Regions from separate parts of the Microbacterium sp. 22303 genome, predicted to be linked through region 2. Evidence: predicted binding sites of a transcription regulator. Region 2 holds the regulator's gene; the other holds the start of a gene.
What was found. Region 2 encodes LexA, which represses DNA repair genes until DNA is damaged. Its sites were predicted from a motif close to TCGAACANNTGTTCGA; they were not measured.

Region 1 (11,277 bases), on a different contig from region 2:
CGCCAACTGCGCATCGGCGAGACGATCGCGCAGTCGGGCCTGGAGGCCTGGCAGGCGCTCATGCCCGGACTCGAGGGCTTCCGCGAGACCCGGCTGAGCTCGCGGGGCTCGGCCTTCGTCCGAGACTTCCGCGAGTCCCGGCTGCGCAGCGCCCGCGCCGGTCGTGAGCTGAGCTTCATGAGCGACGTGCCGCGCCACATCCTCGAGATCGCGTTCATCATCGCGATCGTGGGCATCTCGGTCCTCATGTTCGCGGTCGGATCCGCGGCGCAGGTGATCCCGGTGCTGGGACTGTTCGCGACGGCCGCGCTGCGCGCCCTGCCGACACTGACCAGAGTCTCGGCGAACCTCGCGACGACCCGGGTCGGCGGTGTGGGGCTGAACATCATGGTCGATGCGCTGGCCGAGCTGGATCCGACCGAGCTGTACGACGAGCAGCCGCGCAGCGACGAGCCGTATCGCGGCGACATCGTGCTCGACGACGTCACATTCCGGTATCCGGACTCGGATGCGACGGTGCTGAACGGGCTCTCGCTCACCATCGGGGAGAACCGCACGGTCGCGTTCACCGGCGGCAGCGGCGCGGGCAAGACCACCGTGGTCGACCTGATCCTCGGGCTGTTCTCGCCCACGTCCGGCGTCGTGCGCTGCGGCGGTCGTTCCATCTCCGACGACCCGGCCACGTGGTACTCGGAGATCGGCGTCGTGCCTCAGGACGTGTACCTGCTCAGCGGGACGATCGCGCGCAACGTCGCCTTCGGCGTGGATCCCGCCGACATCGACCGGGACCGCGTGCTCACCGCTCTCGCGCAGGCGCAGCTCAGTGACCTCGTGACGGATCTGCCGGACGGCATCGACACCATCGTCGGAGAGCGCGGCACCCGCCTCTCCGGAGGTCAGCGCCAGCGCGTCGGCCTGGCGCGCGCCCTGTACCTGCGCCCGCGGGTGCTCGTGCTCGACGAGGCGACCAGCGCACTCGACAACGCCACCGAGCACGAGATCGCGCAGACGCTGCAGTCCTTGCAGGGCACCATGACCATCATCATCGTCGCGCACCGGCTCTCGACGGTCCGGAGCGTTGATCACCTGGTGCACCTGCGCGACGGCGGCATCGCCGCACAGGGCACGTTCGACGAGGTGCGGGAGCAGGATCCCGAGTTCGCACGCCTCGTCCAGCTCGGCCGGTTGGAGTGACACGGCCCCGACCCTGAGCGCCTCCGCTCAGCGCGAGGTGACGGCGTGCGCCGGAGCTTCCGGCACGAATTGCCGCTGCGCGAGCGCGCGTACGTGCGGCAGCCGCGCCTCGATCCGCTCGCGCAGCGTCGTGTCGGCGAACAGGTCGGCGAGCGCGCTTCCGGCCTCGCCGCCGATGCCCGGCACTGGGTCGAGGGCGTAGCGCTCCAGATCGAACATCCGCGCCAGGCCCTCGACCTTGCCGCGCGTGCGCAGCACGACGACCGGGGTACCCTCCGTCAGAGCGAGGATCGACAGGTGCATGCGGCCGGTGACGACCGCCGACGCGCGCGCCGTGAGCCAGCGCACCTCGGCGGGGCGCAGCGCCCTCTCCACCAGCAGCACTCTGTCTGGCCGAGCGGCCGCCTCCCCCGCGCGCCGGCACACCGCCAGGTCGTCGTCGCCGTCGCGCAGGCAGTGCGGGAGCAGCACCACGCGCATGCCATCCGCCGTCAGCCGATCGATGAGCGCGACGAACTCGGGCACGAGGTCCGTCCTGCGTTCGATGAGGCCGCTGAGATTGACGATGACGACCGGATCCGGAAGCCGCGTCACCCAGGCCGAGATGTCCGCCGGCTCCCGCTCGCCGTCGGCCGTGAACACGAGGTCGGCGGACTCGATTGCCGGGATCCCCGCGCGGCCCAGACGCTCGGCCGAGATCGGGTCGCGCACGAACAGCTGCGCCTTGCACGCTGCTCGTGCCAGCGCTCGGGATGCGGCGGCGTCGACGTGCTCGCCCCAGCTGAAGCCCAGCACGCGAGCGCCGGCGCCGAGCAGGTGCGCCAGCCGGAGCATCTCGGCGCGGGTCACCGCCTCCGCGCGGTTGTATCCGCCGTCCATGATGTCGGCCCCGATCACGGCGAACGACCGTGCGGCCCGAAGCTCGTCGGCGAGCGCACGGACCTCGCCCCAGCGTCCGCGCAGGGTGCCGCCGCTGAGCAGCGGCGCGCTCAGCACCCGTACCCGGGCTTGGTCCTCATCGGGGACGATGTAGGCGCCGGCGTCGCGCATCACAGCCAGGACCTCGCCCGGAGTGTTCACGAGATACGCCTCGAACATCGCCTGATCCCCGATGTTGCCGCCGCCCGCCGGGAGCATGACGGCGGCCAGCTCGCGCGGAGCGGGACTCGGACCGGGCCGGGAGGCGCTGCGCCGAAGGTGCACCAGGACGCGCGTCCGCTCCACCGCATGGGCCAAGCGCAGTCCGGTGTCGGAGAGAAGCGCCCGCCGGGCGCGCGCATACAGCCCGCGCCGGAGCCGCGTTCCGCGCGTCACGCCCGCGGCGGTGGGCGATGTCACGCGGGCGTCGGTGGGCACCGGCTCGCCAGCCTCCGTGATCGGCATGGGTCCTCCGCCGCGATGCTATTGCCTGTGACCGCGCGATGATATACCTGGGTCGTGGTTCACCCGACCCCGTCGTCTCGCGACGGATCCGGCCTCCGGGCATGAGGATCGTCAGCTTCTCCCTCGTCGTGCCCTATCCGGGCATTCCGCATGCGGGAGGCGAGTACTACCGGCGCCATCTCGGCGCTCTGAGCGCTCTCGGCCACGAAGTCACCGTCGTCGCCCCCGATACCGAGCTCAATCGGATCGGCCTCGCGCGCACCCAGGATCCCGGCCGCGTCGTCCTGGTCGCGGGTGACGACTCCCCCGGGATGAAGGTCCTCGATCGTCTCGCGGCGATCGTGGTGCCGCACTGGCTCGCGCCCAGCCGCCGCAGGGCGCTGCGGCGCAGCCCCGTCGTGCGCGAGGCGCTGCGACGGGCGGAGTTCGTGGAGGCGCAGTGGGAGGAGACGGCGTTCCTGCTGCGCGGTGCGGCAAGGTCTCGACCGACCGCGCTGGTCGCCCACGATGTGCCGCTGCAGCGCGAACTGAGATGGCTGCGGTCCGCCCGTGCGCAGAGCGCCACCAGGAAGGTCGTGTGGCGGTCGTGGCGTGCGCTCGTGGTCGCTGTCACGCAGCCGGCGTCGTTCCGCAGTGCCGATGTCGTGATCGTGCTGAGCGACAAGGACGCCCGCCAGGTGCGTGGGGCCGGCCGCCATCCCCGCGTGGTCGCGATCGACCCGCCGCTGTGGGATCCGGCCGAGCATCCGGTCCCCTCCGTCGGCGGATCGGCTGCATCGCCCGGTGGAGAGGCCGCATCGCCTGGTGGATCGGCCGTGCCGCTTGTCGGATCGGCCGCACCGGGCAGCGACTCGGCCCCGCTGCTTGGCGGATCGTCCACGCCGAGCGGCGGAGCGACCGTGCCGCGTGGCGGACCTGCGGTGTTCGTCGCGGCGTTCGACCGGCGCGAGAACGTGGAGGCGGCCGTCTGGCTGCTGGACGAGGTGTGGCCCTCCGTGCGCGCAGTGCTGCCCGAGGCCGCGCTGTCGCTCGTCGGCGTCCATCCCCCGGAGTCGCTGTACGCCCGCGCCGCGCTGACCTCGGGAGTGACCGTCACGGGCTATGTGGACGACCTCGACGAGGTGTACCGCACAGCCTCGGCTGCGCTCGTCCCGCTGCATTCGGGAGCGGGCGTGAAGTTCAAGACGATCGACGCACTGCTGCGCGGCCTCCCGGTCGTCACCACCAGGGTCGGCGCGGAAGGGATCACGAACGACGACGGCCGGTTCCCGTTCCCGGTGACCGACGATCCGCGCGAGTTCGCCGCAGCAGTGGTCGCCACGCTCGGAGCTTCGTCAGCACAGGATCCCGCGCTGACCGAATGGGCACGCTCGAAATACGGCGCGGACCGCTACGCGCGCCAGCTGGCCGAGCTGATCGCTGGGCTGGGCGCGCACTCCCCGCACTGACCTCACCCTGCGGCGAAGACGCGGTCCTCCGGGCACACGCCTCCTCTCCCCAGCCCGCATCGAGCGAGCGCAGCGGGCGCCCGAGCCGTCGTCACCTCGGGTCGTTGAGCGAGGAGCGCGCAGCGCGACCGAGACGACACGCGCGCGCTCTCGCGGCGGCTCACGCGATGAGTTCGGTGCGGGCACGTCCTCCGAGGCGGGGTGGTGCGTCGATGCCGGGTGGGGGCAGGAACCAGACGTTGGCGTGGGTGCCGGTGCCGTCGATGCGGATGCCCCAGTGGTTGTCGTGGATGAGGTGGTGGCAGGTCTCGCACAGCAGGACACCGTTGGTGAGGTCTGTTCTGCCGTGGTCTCGGGTCCACCAGTCGATGTGGTGGGCTTTGGTCATTCCGGGTGGGAGCCCGCAGAACGCGCAGCCGCCGTCGCGTTCCCGGAGGGCGAGTTTCTGGGCTTCGGTGAACAGTCGTTTCTTGCGGCCCCAGTGCAGGATCTCCCCGTCTCGTCCGCAGAGCCAGTCCTGCACGATGCCGCTGCCGGCGATGCGGCGGACGGTGTGGATGCTGATGGGCTGGTCGAGCCCGTCGATGAGCCCGTATCCGGTGCTGTTCGCGAGGTCGGTGGCGTCCACGCGGACGATCACGGTCGCCCCGTTCAGGCTCTTGTTCCGCAGACAAGTCAACGCGTGTTCGGCGAAGTGCGCGAGCGCGTCGGCCTGGATCTGTCCGACGGTGCGCCGGTCCGCGTCCGCGAGGGCCGGGTCACGATCGCGGCGGGCGGCGAACTGCGCGGACACGTATCCTTCGATCGCGGTCTTCACGGACGCTGCCCGTTCCGGGTCCAGGACCGCGTTCAGGTGCAGCATCCCGTCCCGTTCGAACATGCTCAGCGATGCCCGCGCCCGCAGCTCGTCTTCGCGGGGTGCGACACCATCCGGGTCCAGATACGCCTCCAACCGGGTCATCGCCCGGCGGATCTCGTCCAGCGATAGGCCCGGTGTGAGACCGACCAGAGCGGTCTCAGCCTCGGATGCCCTCGCGCGCCCGACTTTCACGATCATCCGGTCGAGGAATGTCACGAGCATGCCCGCTGCGGCGGCGCCGATCCGCCCCGCAGCCAGCGCTTCCCGGATGGCGGGGAACTTCGCCGGCAGCGCCTCCCCGAGCAGGTTCGCGCGCGGCGCCGTGGCTTCCCCGACCTTCACCAGCCGGGCCGCATCCCCGGTCGAGGTCCCCGTGGTCGTGGCGATCAACTGCGCCGAGTTCCGATACCCCTGCTGCTTCGCCAGACTGTCCGGCCCGAGCTCTCGCCGCGACTCCCGGGCGATGCCCGCCGCGACCTCGGCATGCACCGCGTCCGCGGTTCGTTTCACCAGCCCGATCGCATCGTTCACGGCCACCAGCTGCGCCCGTGACAGGTCCATACCGGAGGCGGCGTCACCCCACGCATCTACCAGAAGCCGAGTGGCTTCCAGGAGCGGATCAAGGGTGCTGGTCATGCCCCGATCCTACCAAGAATCGAAGCTATGTTCTAGACTTTTCCACAACCAATTCCCGCTCCTGACCTGCGAATTCCCTGGAAGAAGAAGAAGGTCGAGCTTCGATAGTCGGGGCGTCGCGCATGGGGTCGGTCGAACGAAGGCGAGCGATCCACAGACACCCCGCACCACCACCCGCCATCGCCCCCTCGAGCCCGCTCGATCCACCATCCGACTCAGCCCGCACGACCCGCCAGAGCCGCCGAACTCAGTCCGCACCCCTGCACCGCGAACCCGTCGACGGGCTCCCCCGCCGGCCGCTCTAAGCTGACCCCATGGGCGAGCGCCGCGTCATCCACGCCATCACGCCGGGCGACCATTTCTCCCCTCGCACCGGATCCGCGGTTCCGACCGTAGTGCACCTGCTCGCCGATGCTGCCGTGCGCGCGGGAGACGCCCGGCACGGCGTGATCCTGGACCGCACCACCATGTCCCCTCGCTACGAGGGCGTCGACCTGATCGAGTACGACCGCGCGCCCGGTGTGACGCGCAGCGGTCAGTACCTCGATGCGGCGGTGGGGCGCCTCGGCCTGCAGCGGCCACGGGTCGGGCGGTGGTTCGCCCCGCTCGCGGATGCGGTGCGAGGGCTGCCCGCGGCCGATGTGCTTGCGCACAATGCGCCGATCCTGCCCCGGCTGCTGCGCGGCAGCGGGCACCGGGTGTCGATCTATGCGCACAACCAGCTGTTCCGCACGTATGGGCGCCGCGAGGCGGACCGCATCGTCGGAGAGGCCGCAGCGGTCATCTGCGTGAGTGAGGCGCTGGCCGACGAGACCAGGGGCCTGCTTCCGCGTGCGCAGCGATCGAAGGTGGCGGTCGTGGAGAACCCGGTCGACACCTTCCGGTTCACCCCGCCCGAGCCGCGGACCGCCGACCTCCGCCCGGTCCGTGTGCTGTATGTCGGGCGGATGATCCCCTCGAAGGGCCCCGCCGTGCTGGCCAGGGCGGCGCAGGCGTTCGGGCCGGACGAGGCCGAGTTCGTGTTCGTGGGCAGTCACGAGTTCGATCCGAACGCGCCTGCCACCGCGTACGAACGGGAGGTGCGCGAGCTCGCCAGGGCGAGTCGCGCCACCGCGACCTTCCTGCCGTTCGCCGACCGGGATGCGCTCCCCGCCCTCTACCGCGACGCCGATGTGCTCGTGGTGCCCTCAGTGTGGGCCGAACCCAGCGGACTGATCCTCGGCGAGGGTATGGCGAGCGGCCTGCCGATCGTCGCGTCCCGCACCGGCGGCATCCCGAGCGTGGTCGGCGACGTAGCCGTGCTCGTGCCGCCGAACGACCCCGACGCCCTGGCCGCCGCCCTTCGCGACCTCATCGCGGATCCCGCGGAGAGGATCCGGCGCAGCGAGGCAGGCTTGCGCCGGGCAAGACAGCGGGATCCGGAGTGGGCGTGGACGCAGCTGCGCGCGCTGCTCGATCGGCTCTGATCCCGTGCCGCAGCCCAGCGGCTCAGCGGCGCTGAACGGGATCAGTGCCCACAGGAGCCCATCGCTGCCAGCGACCAGGCAGCGCTGATCCGTTCAGCGGCCCCGCGGCTGTGATCCCACTCAGCGACCCCAGCGCCGCAGCGGGCGCACCAGGGCGAGGTGCGCGACCGCGTCCAGCTGACGCCGGAGCGCGACGCTCACACGTCTAGCGCGCAGTTCACGGCGAGCGGCCGCCGACTTGATCCGGAATTTGTGCCGCTGCATGCCTCGCCAGGCCGCCCGCAACACCTGCCGGTCGGCCGTGGAGTTGTCCGGGGAGTAGTACGTGCGCGCCCACACCGCCCGGCTCTCGCGCACGTTCAGCGCAGCGTTGCCCGATGCGTTGGCGCCGTGGCGGCGGTATCCGACCAGGATCTCGTCGAGGGGCACGATCGGACCGCGCCGGGACAGGCGGACCAATGCGTCCCAGTCGTCGGCGACCCGGTACGACGGGTCGAATCCGCCGATCGCGTCGACCGCCTCGCGGCGCAGCAGGATCCCGCTCGGCGGGTAGAGGTGGTTGGCGAGGAACAGCTCGGGCAGCGTGGCATCCACGTCGGGCGCGAGCGGCACCACTCGCCCTCCGCGCACCGCCTGGCGGTCCCGCATGAAGCGGGCGAACTCCCCTTCTCCGAGCGGGGCGGAGTCGGCGTCGATCCAGTCCGCGACCGCATACGTGCCGACTGCGTCGGGTCGCCGGGCGAGCACGCGCAGCAGCCGCTCGTACAGGTCGGGGGCCACGAGGTCGTCGTGATCCATGAAGACCACGTAGGCGACGTCGGCACCGAGCAGCGCGAGACCGGCGTTGCGGGTGCGGGCGATGCCCTCGTTGCTCTTCTGCACGAGCGTCAGTCGCGGATCGTGGAGCATCGGGCGGACGATCTCGGCGCCGTCGTCGGAGGATCCGTCGTCGAGCACGACGACCTGCAGCGCGGTATGGGTCTGCGTCAGCACCGACCGCAGCGTCTCGGTGATGTGGCGGGCGCCGTTGTAGAGCGGGATGATGACCCCGATCGTCGCCTCGTCGTCTCGCCCTGCGGTCACGTGCGCTCCTGTGTCGGTCACCCACGACTCGGATGTGCCACCTCGACTCGATGATAGCCAGCGCGATCCACGGGTGCGCGTTCGGCCATGGGGGCCGGCGGGATCCGCGCGATGTTCGTCCGATGGCGGCAGCCGGCGCGACGCGCGCCGCCGCCTGCTTATGGGACGAGCCGGATCCGCGCGGACCTCCCGTAGCGCGGGACGAGCCGGATCCGGCGCGGGCATACTGGAACCGCACACGGACAGGAGGCGAGATGGCGCGAGCCCGAGCCCCGCATGGATCGGTCGGTCGCCGGGCGACGCACGCCCCGGCGGCATCCGCGCCGCCGGTGCAGGGCGCCGTCCTCTGGCTGAGCGTCGAGGTGCCCGACCGGTTCGGACAGGGCGGGCAGCGCCGGCAGTACCACCAGATCGCCGCCCTGCGCGAGCTCGGCCGCCGGATCGTCGTGGTCAGCCCCGCCGGGCCTCAGGACGACTCCTCGATCGCGGCGCTCACCGAGGTCGTCCGGCCACGGCTGCACCTGAAGGGGAAGGCCGTGCCCGGCGCGGCCCGACGACTCGCGCGCCTCGTGCGCAGTCCCCGCTGGGAGGCGATCGTCCTGTCGCACCAGGACTCGGTCTGGCTGCTGCCGGAGGGCGTCGGCGCCCCCGTGCTGCTCGACGTGCACAACGCGATGAGCGCCTGGCTCCTCTCCCGCGGCCTCCCCGAGCAGGCCGCGCAGCATCGGCGGCTGGAGGAGCGGGCGATCGCGCGCGCGGACGGCGTGAGCACATGCTCCGATACGGAGCGGATCCGGCTGATCGAGCAGCACCCGGACGCGGCGTCCCGCACCTTCGCCGCTCCCCTCGGCATCGACCCCGAGGAGTGGCCCGAGCGGGAGTCCTCCCGCAGTGCTCCGCTGGTCGCGCTGTTCGGGGGCTGGGGATGGGAGCCGAACCGGCGCGGCCTGGACTGGTTCCTCGGCGAGGTCTGGCCGCGGCTCGCCGCGCTGGCTCCCGATGCGCAGTGCCGGATCGCCGGCACCGGGCTGGACGCCGCGGTGGCCCTGCCCTCGGGCGTGGAGTTCGTCGGAAAGGTGCCGAGCCTCGTCGACTTCGCGGCGGAGGCCACGGTCGTCGCGGTGCCCGTGATCGACGGCGTCGGCGCGGCCATGAAGTTCGCAGAGGCGCTGGCCACGGGCGCGGCGGTGATCGCGACGCCCGATGCCGCGAGCGCCTTCCCCGACTCGCATGCGCAGGTCTCGGCGGATCCGGAGGCATGGGCGGGGTGGATAGCGGAGCGTCTCGCGCGCCGGGGCACGGACCCCACGCCGGCCCCTGAGCGGGCGCAGGTGCTCGAGGAACGGACTTGGGCGGAGTGCGTCGCCCCGATCGAGGACTGGCTGCGGACGCACGCCCGGGCGGTGCGCGGCGAGGAGCCCGGCGCACTGCCCGGCTCCGCCTCGGCTTCCACCCCTGACGGCGGATCCGGCGACCCGGCACCCGGCGCGGAGCCCGGCTCCGCCCCTGGCGGTGACCACGCCGTCCCGGCTCCCGGACAGGAGCCGACATGACGCACCCTCGGCTGTCCTTGGCGACCATCGCGACCGAGGTGCCGATGGGCGCCCAGGCCTATCAGCAGCAGATCGGCGAGCGCGCGCAGGCGGCGTTGGCGCAGACCTCGTCCGAGCCGTGGACGGTGCGCCCCCTCGTGTTCCGCTCGCTGCGCTCTCCCCTCGCAGGCAACCGTCGCCTTCCCCTCGGACGCGTGGCGCAGGCGTCGGAGGCCGCGCGCGCTGCGCTGGGCCGCGCGCTGTACGCCGGCGACACCGTGTCGCACCGGATGGCGCTGGAGCTGCCGCCCTCCCCGCATGCCGACGTGATCACCCTGCACGACGTGGTGTCCTGGCGCTTCCCCGACGAATCGGCGCCCGTCGCCGCGGCCGCAGCCGAGGCTCGGCGGGCCGCCGCTGTGATCTGCGTGTCGGCGTTCACCGCCTCCGAGGCGGTGGACTTCCTCGGCGTGACGGATCCGCACGTCGTCCCGAACGGAGTGGATCCGCGTTACTTCGACGCCGCGCCCCTGTCCGCCGAGGCGCGTGCGGCTCTCGGCCTCGACCGGCCGTACGTGTTGCACGCGGGCGGCGCGGCACGGCGCAAGAACCTCGACGCGCTGGCCGCCGCCTGGCCGCGGATCCATCGCGAACGCCCCGACCTGCTGCTGGCCCTCGCCGGTCCGCCGCACCCCCGCCGCACCGAGCTGTTCTCCGGCATGCCAGGGGTGCGCCTGCTCGGACGTCTGCCGGACGAGCTCATGCCGGGCCTCGTCGCCGCAGCCCGGACCGTGGTCGTGCCCTCGCTCTACGAGGGCTTCGGGCTGCCCGTGCTCGAGGCGATGGCGGCGCGCGTGCCCGTGGTCGCGGCGAACACGAGCAGCCTGCCCGAGGTGGCGGGTGGAGCGGCACTCATCGTCGAGCCCACCGCCGACGGCGTGGCCGACGGGGTGCTGGCCGCGACCTCGGACGACCGCGCCGTCGACGGGCTGATCGCGGCCGGCCGCGCCCGCGCGGCGGAGTTCACCTGGGAGCGCTCCGCACAGGGGCACGCGAAAGTCTGGGCTGCCCTGCGGTGATCTGCGCGCGGTGACAGCGCGCTCCAGCCGGATCCGCCTGAGAGTTCTCCCGCTCCGCCCTGCCCTGCCCTGCCCCTGCCCTGCCCTGCCCTGCCCTGCTCACTGGTCGCAAATTGCGGTCCCGACGCCCAAATAACCGCAATCTGCGACCAGCGAACACTCACGGGCGCCACACACCGGAACACAGCCCCGCTCAGTGGTCGCGAAATGCGGCTCTGCCGCCCGAATAGCCGAAATCTGCGACCAGCGAACGCCGGCGGGGGCACGCCAGCCAGCGAACGCCGGCGAGGGCACACCAGCCAGCGAGCGCCATCGATCGCACCCGGCGCCCCGCAGAGGCATGCCCGCAGCGCCGCACCCCGAAAGGCCCGCCTCACAGGGTCAGCCCCGCAGCAAGCCCGCCGGATACCGCGGCAGCGAGCCCAGCACCTCGGGAAGGCGCCGCAGCGCCGACTCCAGCCCGTCGCACAGCTCCGCCACCCGGCCCGCGTCCGCACGGCTCGCGCGGCGCACCACGTCGTCGGGCGTGCGCACGTCGTCGAAGTGCGCGAAGCGGCTGCGCCCGGGGGTGACCGCGGCCTCGTAGTCGCGAAACTT
Region 2 (11,277 bases):
GGCGCCTCGAACAGGTTCATCCAGACGCCGTTCGTGCTCGAGGGCGTGTTCGCCGCGGTCATCGGATCGGTGCTCGCGAGCGCCGCCGTGCTGCTGGGCGTGCACTTCGGCGTGCAGGAGTACCTCACGAAGCGGGTGGCCTTCATCACGACCTGGGTCGGGTGGCAGGACGCACTGCTCGTGGTTCCGGTGCTCATCGGCATCGGAGTGATCCTCGCCGCGCTCAGCGCCGGGTTCGCGATACGTCGCTGGCTGCGAGCCTGATAGGCTGACAGGCTGCCGTGCGCCCGCACGGCACAGATCCAGGAGACAACCATGCCCAGGGAACGCGGGGAGAAGGTCATCGCGACCAATCGTCGCGCACGTCACGACTACAACCTCGAGAAGTCGTACGAGGCGGGACTCGTGCTCACCGGCACCGAGGTGAAGTCGCTGCGCCAGGGACGTGCGAACCTGACGGACGGCTATGCGTTCATCAAGGGCAACGAGGCGTTCCTCGACGCCGTGCACATCCCGGAGTACTCGCAGGGGCACTGGACGAACCACTCGGCCAAGCGGATCCGCAAGCTCCTGCTGCACAAGGAGGAGATCGCGAAGCTCTCGCACGCCGTCTCCGCGGGCGGTTACACATTGATCCCGCTGCGACTGTACTTCTCCGACGGACGCGCCAAGGTCGAGATCGCCCTCGCCAAGGGCAAGCGCGAGTACGACAAGCGGCAGGCCCTGCGCGAGCGTCAGGACACTCGCGAGGCGGAGCGCGCGATGCGCAGCCGCAACCGCCTGGGGGAATAGCCGGCCGCGCGGCGGGCGACGCCGGTTCCTACGGCACCGGGTCGAACCCGAACACGCCGCCCAGGAACCTCAGCTCCGCCTCGGCGGCGGCGGCGATCGTGTCCGCCTGCCGGAAGCCGTGCCCCTCGCCCTCGAACAGCACGTACTCGTGCGGCACTCCGCGGGCGGCGAGTGCGTCGCGGATCGCCTCGGATTGCGAAGGCGGCACGACCGCGTCTTCCGAGCCCTGCAGGATCAGCACCGGCACGTCGATGCGATCCGCGTGCGTGAGCGGGGAACGGTCGATGTAGGTCTGCTCCGCCTCCGGCAGCGGGCCGACAAGACCGTCGAGGTAGTAGCGCTCGAAGTCGTGCGTCTCCTCGGCCAGAAGCCGCAGATCCACGACGCCGTACCGGTCGAGGCCGGCGGCGAACACCCCTCCGCGCACCAGGGCCGACAGCACCGTCCATCCGCCGGCGGAACCCCCGCGGATCGCGATGCGGGCCGGATCCGCGATGCCCGCGTCGGCGAGGCCCTGCGCGGCAGCCAGCACATCGTCCACGTCGACGACGCCCCACTGGCCGTCGAGCCGCTCTCGGTACGCGCGCCCGTACCCGGTCGAGCCGCCGTAGTTCACCTCGAGCACGCCGATGCCGCGGCTCGTGAAGTACGTGATCCAGCCCGCCTGCGCGCCGGACGTGTGGGCGGTGGGTCCGCCGTGCACGTGCACGACGTAGGGCGGCAGCGCGCGCGGATCCGCGTCGACATCGGGGTTCGCCGGGGCGTGGTCGAACGCGTGCACGGGGCCGTGCGGCCCGTCGAAGGTCACGGGACGCGCCCCGGGGACCCAGGCCGGATCCACGGGGTCTCCGCCGCGGATCGCGTGCACGGTGCCTGCATCGACGTCCAACTCCCACAGGCCGGGTGCGACCTGCGCGCCCTGTCCGGCGACCAGCGCGCGGGAACCGAGGGAGTCCTCCAGGCTCAGGTCGCCGCTGAACGGCACGTCGAGCTCGCGGAGGAGCGTGCCGTCGGCATCGAGCAGCACGAGCGCATCGGATCCGTTCGTGCGGACGGCGAGGATCCTGCCGTCATCGAGCACCCGGAACCAGCGCTGCCCGAGCACCCACAGGCCGCCGCCGGTGTCGGCGTCGACGAAGGGCGAGTCCTCCCTGATGGCGGGAGGCGTCCGGATCGGGGGCGCCGGCTGCACGGGGATCCGCGCGCGGTGAAGATTCCAGCGACCGCTCGCATCGTCGGCGAACAGCACCTCGTCGTCGGAGAGCCACTCGGGCTGCAGCGCGGCGCGCGCGGGAATCGCCGAGCGGGCTCCCGTCGCGAGGTCCACCGCGAAGGCGATCGCGCGCTCCCACGGCATCTCGCGCTCGTCCCAGGCGACGAACGCGAGCCGCGCACCGTCGGGGGAGAGCGCCGGGTGCGCGAAGAAGCCGTTGCCGCTGAGGACCGTGGTGACGGCCGCGTCGTCGTCCGCCGCGGATCCGTCCAGCGGGATCTCCACGATCGCGCGCTGGTGCGGGTCGGGGCGCAGGTCCTCGCGCACCGCGAACAGGCGGCCCTGCTGCACCAGGAGCCCTCCGTAGCGCGGGCCTGCCGCGGTCAGCGGCACAGGCGCCGTCGCGCCGAGATCCAGGCGGTGCACACGCTGGTCCTCGCCGTCGACGAAGAGCAGGGTTCCGTCCTCGGCCACCGTCCACGCGCCGCCGCCGTATTCGTGCACGCGCGAACGGGCGTTCCACGGCGCGCGCAGCACCTCGTGCACGGCGCCAGCGGCGTCCCGGTGCATCACACGCATCCGTCCGCGCTCCTGCGGCACCGACTCGCTCCACCAGATCCCGCCCGCGGCGTACCGGGCGCCGTCGATCTTCGTGCCGGCGACGGCGAGGCCGGCGGCGGACAGCGGAGAGGGCCAGGATCCGTGCGGAGTGCTCATGACCCGAGCCTAGAAGAGCGCGAGCCGACACATGGTGAAACACAGCATGCGTCGCATCGCGGCGCCGCCTAGCGTGGGGTGACCGCCCCGACCCTGGAGAGAGATGTCCTTCGACGCGCCGCCGTTCGCCCCCGCAGGGGTCGCTCAGCCGCGCGTGCCGCTCTCCTTCGAGCTGTATCCGCCGCGCACTACCGCCCCGATCGAGGCGCTGCACGAGACGATCCAGCAGCTGGCCACGGCCGCGCCGAGGTTCATCTCCGTGACCTACGGCGCCGGCGGGTCCGTCGGGGGACGTTCGCTCGACGTGCTGCGCTACATCCGCGAGCACACCTCGGTCGAGCCGCTCGCGCATCTCACCTGCGTCGGCAACACGTATGCCGGAGCCTCGCGGCTGATCCGGGAGTTCCTCGACGCTGGGATCCTCAGTTTCCTCGCCCTGCGCGGCGACCCGCCGCTCGACGAGAGCGAGCCGTTCCTCGGGGATCTGGAGAGCTCGGCGCAGCTCGTGCAGCTCATCGACCGGGCGCAGGCCGAGCGCGCGCCGTACCAGGAGCGACCGATCCCCGGCGTTCCGCGAGCCGTGCAGGTGACGCCGCGACGCAAGGTGAGCATCGCCGTGGCCGCCTACCCCAACGGGCATCCGCGTTCGACCTATCGCAACCAGGACATCGACGCGCTGCTGGCCAAGCAGGCCGCGGGGGCGACCCTCGCGATCACGCAGCTGTTCTTCCACCCCGACGACTACTTCGCGTTCGTGGAGCGCGCACGTCGCGCCGGGGTCACGATCCCGATCCTGCCGGGCATCATGCCGATCACCTCGCCCGCGCGCCTGCGCCGTGTGCTGGAGCTCAGCGGCGAGGAGCTTCCCGCCGAACTGTCCATCGCCCTCGAGGTCGAGCCGACGGCCGAGGGCCGCACCGAGATCGGCGTCGCGCATGCGGTGTCGCTCGTGCGAGAGCTGGTGGACGGCGGCGCGCCGGGCGTGCACCTGTACGCGTTCAACCAGCACCGCACCGTGCTGGATGTGCTCGAGGGGGCCGGCGTGCTGCCCGAGCGCAGCGCCGTCTCTCCGCAGGGCGTCCCGCAGTTCGCAGATTCCCGCGGCGCGCACTAGGCCGCTTCCTTCCCCCTTCCGTCAGAGAGGACCGTCATGACCGCATTCCCCGAGGGCACCATCCTGGGCTACCCGCGCATCGGCCGCCGCCGTGAGCTCAAGAAGGCCGTCGAGGCGTTCTGGGCCGGACGGATCGATGAGGCCGAGCTCGAGCGCACCACCGCTGAGCTGCGCGCGACGACGCGCGAGCGCCTCGCCGAGCAGGGCCTGGGTCGCGCCGACTCGGCGATCCCCGAGTCCTTCTCGTACTACGACCAGGTGCTCGATGCCGCCGTCACCGTGGGCGCGATCCCCGCTCGTTTCGAAGACCTTCGGTCCGCCGACGGCACGATCGGCCTGCCGGCGTACTTCACCATCGCCCGCGGCGAGGGAGAGCGTGCGCCGCTCGAGATGACCAAGTGGTTCGACACGAACTACCACTACCTCGTACCCGAGATCGGACCGGACACCGCCTTCTCGCTCTCCAGCGACCGCATCGTGCGTCAGGTGCAGGAAGCGGCGCAGGCCGGCTTCCGCACCCGCCCCGTGATCGTCGGCCCCGTCACCTTCCTCGCGCTCGCCAAGGCGGCTGACGAGGCCCCGGAGGGCTTCGACCCGCTGTCCCGCCTGGACGACCTGGTCCCGGTCTACGCCGAGCTGCTCGGTGCGCTCAAGGCCGCCGGTGCCGAGTGGGTGCAGCTGGACGAGCCCGCCCTGGTGAGCGAGTCGCTGCCGTCGTCCGTCGCCGAACTCGGCGCCGCCGCCTCGCGCGCCTACGCGGTTCTCGGCGGCCTCGTCGAGCGTCCGGCGATCTTCGTCGCCGCGCCCTACGCCGCGCTCGACGCGAACCTCGCCGTCCTCGCCGCGGCTCCGATCGAGGCCATCGGTCTCGACCTCGTGCGCGGCACCGTGCCCGCCGCTGTTCCGGGACTCGCCGACAAGGTTCTGGTCGGAGGCGTGATCGACGGGCACAACATCTGGCGGGGCGACCTGGCCGCAGCCTTCGACACGCTCGAGGCACTGCGCGACCTCGGTGCGGCTGGTGTGTCCGCGTCGACCTCCACGTCGCTGCAGCACGTGCCGCACGACGTCGAGGACGAGTCGAAGCTCGACGCCCGCCTGGTGAACTGGCTCGCCTTCGCCGACCAGAAGGTCGCGCAGGTCACCACCCTCGCGAAGGGACTCTCCGAGGGTCGCGCCGCGATCGCCGTGGAGCTCGACGCCGCCTCCGCCGCTCTGACCGACCGGCTCGGCGCGCCCGGCGTGCGCGTGGACGCCGTCCGTGCCCGCACCGCCGCACTGACCGCCACGGACTTCGACCGCGGCGACTACGACGCCCGGGTGGCTGCGCAGTCCATCGCGCTCGATCTGCCCGCGCTTCCGCTCACCACGATCGGGTCCTTCCCGCAGACCGGCGAGATCCGCCGCGCCCGCGCGCAGTTCACCAAGGGCGAGATCACGGCGGATGAGTACGACGGCTTCCTCCGCGAGGAGATCGGCCGCGTCGTGACGCTGCAGGAGGAACTGGGCCTGGACGTGCTCGTGCACGGCGAGCCCGAGCGCAACGACATGGTGCAGTACTTCGCCGAGAACCTCGACGGCTTCGACGTCACCGAGAACGGCTGGGTGCAGTCCTACGGATCCCGTGCCACCCGCCCGTCGATCCTCTGGGGCGATGTCTCGCGGCCGGCCCCGATCACGGTCGAGTGGTCGCAGTACGCGCAGTCGCTCACGGCGAAGCCCATGAAGGGGATGCTGACGGGTCCGGTGACGATCCTGGCCTGGTCGTTCGTCCGCGACGACCAGCCGCTCGCCGAGACCGCCAACCAGGTGGCTCTTGCGCTGCGCGACGAGATCGCGGACCTGGAGGCCGCCGGCATCGGCGTCATCCAGGTCGACGAGCCGGCGCTGCGCGAGCTCCTGCCTCTCAAGCAGGCCGACCAGCCCGCGTACCTGGACTGGTCCGTCGCCTCCTTCCGCCTCTCCACCGCGGGCGCCGAGACGGCCACGCAGGTGCACACCCACCTCTGCTACTCGGAGTTCGGCGTCGTCATCGACGCGATCAAGGCGCTGGACGCCGACGTGACCTCGATCGAGGCCGCGCGCAGCCGCATGGAGGTCGTCACCGACATCGCTGCGTCGGGCTTCGACCACGGCATCGGACCGGGCGTCTACGACATCCACTCGCCGCGCATCCCCGACGCGTCCGAGGTGGAGACGCTCCTGCGCCGTGCCGTCGAGGAGATCCCCACGCGGCAGCTCTGGGTCAACCCGGACTGCGGTCTGAAGACCCGCGGCTACGAGGAGACCAACGCCTCGCTGCGCAACATCGTCGAGGCCACCCGCCGCGTCCGCGAGGACGTGTCGGTCGCGGTCTGACCTTCCCGCACCGGGCGTCTTCATCGAGGCCCCCTCGCAGCACCGAGGCCCCCTCCCAGATACGGATCTGAGAGGGGGCCTCGGTACGCAGAGGGGGCTTCGACGTGGAAGGGGCGGGAATCAGACCGCGCGCAGCACCGCCACGACCTTGCCGAGCACCGTCGCATCGTCGCCGAGGATCGGTTCGAATGCGCTGTTGCGGGGGAGCAGCCACACGTGGCCGTCGCGACGGCGGAACGTCTTCACCGTGGCTTCGCCGTCGAGCATCGCGGCGACGATCTCGCCGTTCTCCGCCGTGCCCTGAGAGCGCACGACGACCCAGTCGCCGTCGCAGATGGCCGCGTCGATCATCGACTCGCCAGAGACCTTCAGCATGAACAGATCGCCCTTGCCGACGAGCTGACGGGGGAGCGGGAAGATCTCCTCGACCTGCTGCTCGGCGGTGATCGGCACACCGGCGGCGATCCGGCCCACGAGGGGCACGAGTGCCGCGTCGCCGACGGACGGGGCCGTATCGGCGGGATTCTCGGTGGATGTGCCGGGAAGGTCGATCAGGACCTCCATGGCCCGGGTCTTGCCGGCATCGCGACGCAGATAGCCGCTGAGCTCGAGCTGGCCGAGCTGATGCGTCACGCTGCTGAGGGACTTGAGGCCGACGGCGTCGCCGATCTCGCGCATGCTCGGCGGGTAGCCGTGCCGCGCGATCGAGGTCTGGATGACCTCGAGGATCGCCATCTGCTTCGCACTGAGGCTCTTGCGGCGCCGTGTCCGCGGGGCCTCGGGGCCGGGGGCCGCACCGTCGCTCATGCCATCTCCTTCGTGTGCGTCGTGCCCTCGCGGATCGGTGGGATCGGCATGGATTCGCGGGCGGCGATTCGAATGTCGGTGGTCCGTGATGGGGTCTTCGTATCGAAACCGTATCCGAGATCGGGCCGGAATCGATAGATCTGTTCGAGCGTGTCGGCAAGTCTTCGGAACTGATATTCGAAGAAGGCTTGACAGATGTTCGAACTCGAAAGTAGTTTCGGTACGTAGGTTCGCCTCTCCAGAGGCCCGGATTCGAAGATTCTCATCAGAGGATGCGGATCCGGGGAGAGGCGGACCGACACAGACACTGAGGAGAAGCACCATGAGCAGCATCACCTTCGCCGGTCAGGTACCCGCCACGCGACTGCGGATCACCGCACGCGGCCGGCGCGTGCTCGCGGCGCTGGTCGCGCTCCCGGTGTCCGGAACGATCGCGTTCGCGGCGCTGAGCAGCGGATCCGCGCTCGCCTCCGGGGAGCAGACGACGGGCAACACCTTCGCGACCGTCACGGTGCAGCCCGGCGACACCCTGTGGTCGATCGCGGGCGAGATCGCGCCGAATGCCGACCCGCGCGACGTGGTCGCCGAGATCTCGAAGCTGAACCTCGTCGACGGAGGTGTGATCGAGGTCGGACAACACCTGGCGATCCCGGCACGGTACGGATCGACCGGGCGCTGATCCCGTACTTCGGCGTCGCTCAGCAACCGTACTTCGGCGTCGCTCAGCAACCGCGGTCATCTGTGCCACGCACCACAGCGCGGCCGCCTAGCATGGCAGGGTGACTGTCTCGCTCGACGACTTACCCCTTCGCGACGATCTCCGTGGGCTGCGGCCCTACGGCGCCCCGCAGGCTCCGCTGCCCGTGGCGCTGAACGTGAACGAGAACACGCATCCGGTGCCGGAGCAGGTCGCGAGCGACATCCTCGACGACATCGCCGTGGCGCTGCGTGACGTCAACCGCTATCCGGATCGTGAGTTCACAGAGCTCCGTGAGGCGTTCGCCGGCTACCTCGGCCATGACCTCACCGCCGCGAACATCTGGGCCGGTAACGGCTCGAACGAGGTGCTGCAGCACATCCTGCAGGCGTTCGCCGGTCCCGGTCGCACCGTGTTCGGGTTCGCCCCGACCTATTCCATGTACCCGCTGCTCACTCAGGGCACGGGGGCTTTCTGGATCGCCGGTACCCGCCACCCCGACTACGAGCTCACCGTCGACGAGGCGGTGGCACAGGTCAGGGAGCACGACCCCGACGTCATCCTGCTGTGCGCGCCGAACAACCCCACCGGCACTCCGCTCCGGCTCGACGTGATCGAGGCGGTGTACGAGGCGGCGCGCGGCATCGTGATCGTGGACGAGGCCTACCAGGAGTTCGCCCCGAAGGATTCGCCGTCGGCGCTGACGCTGCTGCAGGGACGTCCGCGGCTCGCCGTCTCCCGCACCATGAGCAAGGCCTTCGCCTTCGCCGGAGCGCGGGTCGGCTACCTCGCGGCGGATCCGGCATTCATCGACGCACTGCGTCTCGTGCGCCTGCCGTACCACCTGAGTGCCCTCACCCAGGCGGCGGCGGTCGCGGCCCTGCGCAATGCGCCGATCATGCTCGCGATGGTCGACGAGATCGTCGCGCAGCGCGATCGGATCTCGGCCACGCTCGAGGCCCTCGGCTACACGCCGCACCCGTCCTGGTCGAACTTCGTGCTGTTCGGCGGCGTCGCGGACCCGGCGGCAACGTGGCGCGCTCTGTATGACAAGGGCGTGCTGATCCGCGATGTCGGCATCCCGAACCACCTGCGCGTCACGGCCGGCACCGAGGCCGAGACCACCGCATTCCTGGACGCCCTCGCCTCGATAGGATCGGCCTCATGACCGCTGAGACCCCTGCTGCGGCCCGGACCGCGCGTCGCACCCGCTCCACGTCCGAGTCGACGATCGAGCTCGAGCTCAACCTCGACGGCACGGGTCAGAGCCACATCGACACCTCGGTCCCGTTCTTCGACCACCTGCTGACGGCGTTCGCCAAGCACTCGCTGACGGATCTGACTGTGCGCGCCTCGGGCGACATCCACATCGATGCGCACCACACGGTGGAGGACGTCGCGATCGTGCTCGGTCAGGCGATCCGCGAGGCGCTGGGCGACAAGAGCGGCATCTCCCGCTATGGTGACGCTCTCGTGCCCCTCGACGAAGCGCTCGTGCAGGCGGTCGTCGACATCTCGGGTCGGCCCTATCTCGTTCACGAGGGCGAGCCGGCGGGCTACGAGCACCACCTGATCGGCGGCCACTTCACGGGATCCCTCGTCCGTCACGTCTTCGAAGCGATCGCGTACAACGCGGCGCTCACCGTGCACGTGCGCGTGATCAGCGGTCGCGACCCGCACCACATCGCCGAAGCCGAGTTCAAGGCGTTCGCGCGCGCGTTCCGTCAGGCCAAGTCGCTGGACCCGCTGGTGCTCGGCGTGCCCTCCACCAAGGGCGCGTTGTGACCGCCCAGGCAGAGGGTCGCCGTCCGACCGTCGCGGTCTTCGACTACGGATCCGGCAATGTGCACTCCGCCGTGAAGGCGCTGATCCGCGCCGGCGCGGACGCGGAGCTCACCGGCGATCGCACCGCGGCGCTCGAGGCCGACGGGCTCGTCGTCCCGGGCGTCGGCGCGTTCGCGGCCGTCCGCGAGGCGCTGGCCGCGCACGGCGGTGACGAGATCATCGAACGGCGCCTGGCCGGCGGTCGTCCTGTTCTGGGCATCTGCGTGGGCATGCAGGTGCTGTTCGCCGGCGGTGTCGAGCGCGGCGCCGAGGTCGACGGCCTCGGGGAGTGGCCCGGCATCGTCACCGAGCTGGACGCGCCGGTGCTGCCGCACATGGGCTGGAACACCGTGGAGCCCGACCCGGACAGCGTCCTGTTCCGGGGGATCGAGCACGAACGCTTCTACTTCGTGCACTCGTTCGCCGCGCAGACGTGGGAGCTCGACGTCATGCCGCCGTTCCCGCAGCCGCGGCTCACCTGGGCCGAGCATGGCTCGCGATTCCTCGCCGCGGTCGAGAACGGACCGCTGTCCGCGACCCAGTTCCACCCGGAGAAGTCCGGCGAGGCCGGCATCCAGCTGCTGCGCAACTGGATCTCCACGCTCTGACCCCCTCCTCGGAGTGTGACGGCGGGGGATTGGTGCCCCGCACGCACCCGGACTACTCTCTTCTCGTGCCGCGCCCGAAGAGCGCAGCGCACCGTGACCCGAAGGACGACATGAACGAGTTCGCGCAGTCCCCCTCCCTGACCCTGCTCCCGGCGGTGGACGTCGCCGGCGGCCAGGCCGTGCGCCTGACGCAGGGCGAGGCCGGAAGCGAGACCAACTACGGCGATCCGCTCGATGCCGCCGCCGAGTGGGTGGACCAGGGCGCCGAGTGGATCCACCTCGTCGACCTCGATGCCGCGTTCGGCCGCGGCAGCAACACGGCGATCCTGCGCCGCGTGATCAAGCAGTTCCGCAGCGTCAACGTGGAGCTCTCCGGCGGGATCCGCGACGACGCGAGCCTCGAGGCGGCGCTGGAGTCGGGCGCGTCACGTATCAATCTCGGCACCGCGGCGCTGGAGAACCCCGAGTGGGCCGCCGACGTCATCGCGCGCTATGGTGATGCCGTGGCAGTGGGCCTGGACGTGCGCGGCACGACACTTGCCGCCCGTGGCTGGACCAAGGAGGGCGGAGACCTCTGGACGGTGCTCGACCGCCTCGAGGACGCCGGCTGCAGCCGCTACGTCGTCACCGACGTCACCAAGGACGGCACGCTCAAGGGGCCGAACCTCGACCTGCTCCGCGAGATCACCGCGCGCACCCCGAAGCCCGTGGTGGCATCCGGCGGTATCGCGAACCTCGATGACATCGCCGCGCTCCGCGAGCTCGTGCCGCTCGGCGTCGAGGGCGCGATCGTCGGCAAGGCGCTGTACGCCGGCGCGTTCACCCTGGCCGAGGCGCTGGATGTCGCCGGATCCTGACGGTGCCGTGTCTGGTGCGGCCGGATGCGATCACGATCACGGCGCGCATCCCAACACGGGCGACTCCGCAGGAGTTCCCTGGGCGGGGCGTTCGTTCGAGGAGAACACCCGCGCGGGCGATGACGGCTCTGCGGACCCGGCTCTCTGGGACGCGCTGACCCGGTTCCGCGCCGGTGCCGGGTCGCAGGCCGAGGTCGTCGACGCGTTCCGCGCCGCGCGCGTGCTCGTGCCGCTCGTCGCGGAGAAGGGCGAGGAGGGCGTGGCACCGTCGGGCCTGACGGTGGACAAGA

Region 1: the regulator LexA is predicted to act here: its motif matches at 5,540-5,555, upstream of ACTJI8_RS13675 (DUF222 domain-containing protein).

What each region holds. Positions count from the first base shown of each region.
Region 1 is NZ_JBQEOQ010000004.1:354,476-365,752, forward strand. It holds gene ACTJI8_RS13660 (ABC transporter ATP-binding protein) at 1-1,194, shown strand, start outside; gene ACTJI8_RS13665 (polysaccharide pyruvyl transferase family protein) at 1,222-2,577, opposite strand; gene ACTJI8_RS13670 (glycosyltransferase) at 2,679-4,025, shown strand; gene ACTJI8_RS13675 (DUF222 domain-containing protein) at 4,186-5,520, opposite strand; gene ACTJI8_RS13680 (glycosyltransferase family 4 protein) at 5,835-6,986, shown strand; gene ACTJI8_RS13685 (glycosyltransferase family 2 protein) at 7,107-8,069, opposite strand; gene ACTJI8_RS13690 (glycosyltransferase family 4 protein) at 8,324-9,622, shown strand; gene ACTJI8_RS13695 (glycosyltransferase family 4 protein) at 9,619-10,680, shown strand; gene ACTJI8_RS13700 (hypothetical protein) at 11,062-11,277, opposite strand, start outside.
Region 2 is NZ_JBQEOQ010000006.1:33,547-44,823, reverse strand. It holds gene ftsX (permease-like cell division protein FtsX) at 1-264, shown strand, start outside; gene smpB (SsrA-binding protein SmpB) at 316-792, shown strand; gene ACTJI8_RS16280 (prolyl oligopeptidase family serine peptidase) at 821-2,722, opposite strand; gene ACTJI8_RS16275 (methylenetetrahydrofolate reductase) at 2,826-3,836, shown strand; gene metE (5-methyltetrahydropteroyltriglutamate--homocysteine S-methyltransferase) at 3,873-6,194, shown strand; gene lexA (transcriptional repressor LexA) at 6,315-7,001, opposite strand; gene ACTJI8_RS16260 (hypothetical protein) at 6,998-7,267, opposite strand; gene ACTJI8_RS16255 (LysM peptidoglycan-binding domain-containing protein) at 7,324-7,680, shown strand; gene ACTJI8_RS16250 (histidinol-phosphate transaminase) at 7,781-8,866, shown strand; gene hisB (imidazoleglycerol-phosphate dehydratase HisB) at 8,863-9,483, shown strand; gene hisH (imidazole glycerol phosphate synthase subunit HisH) at 9,480-10,130, shown strand; gene priA (bifunctional 1-(5-phosphoribosyl)-5-((5-phosphoribosylamino)methylideneamino)imidazole-4-carboxamide isomerase/phosphoribosylanthranilate isomerase PriA) at 10,241-10,987, shown strand; gene ACTJI8_RS16230 (SseB family protein) at 10,971-11,277, shown strand, end outside.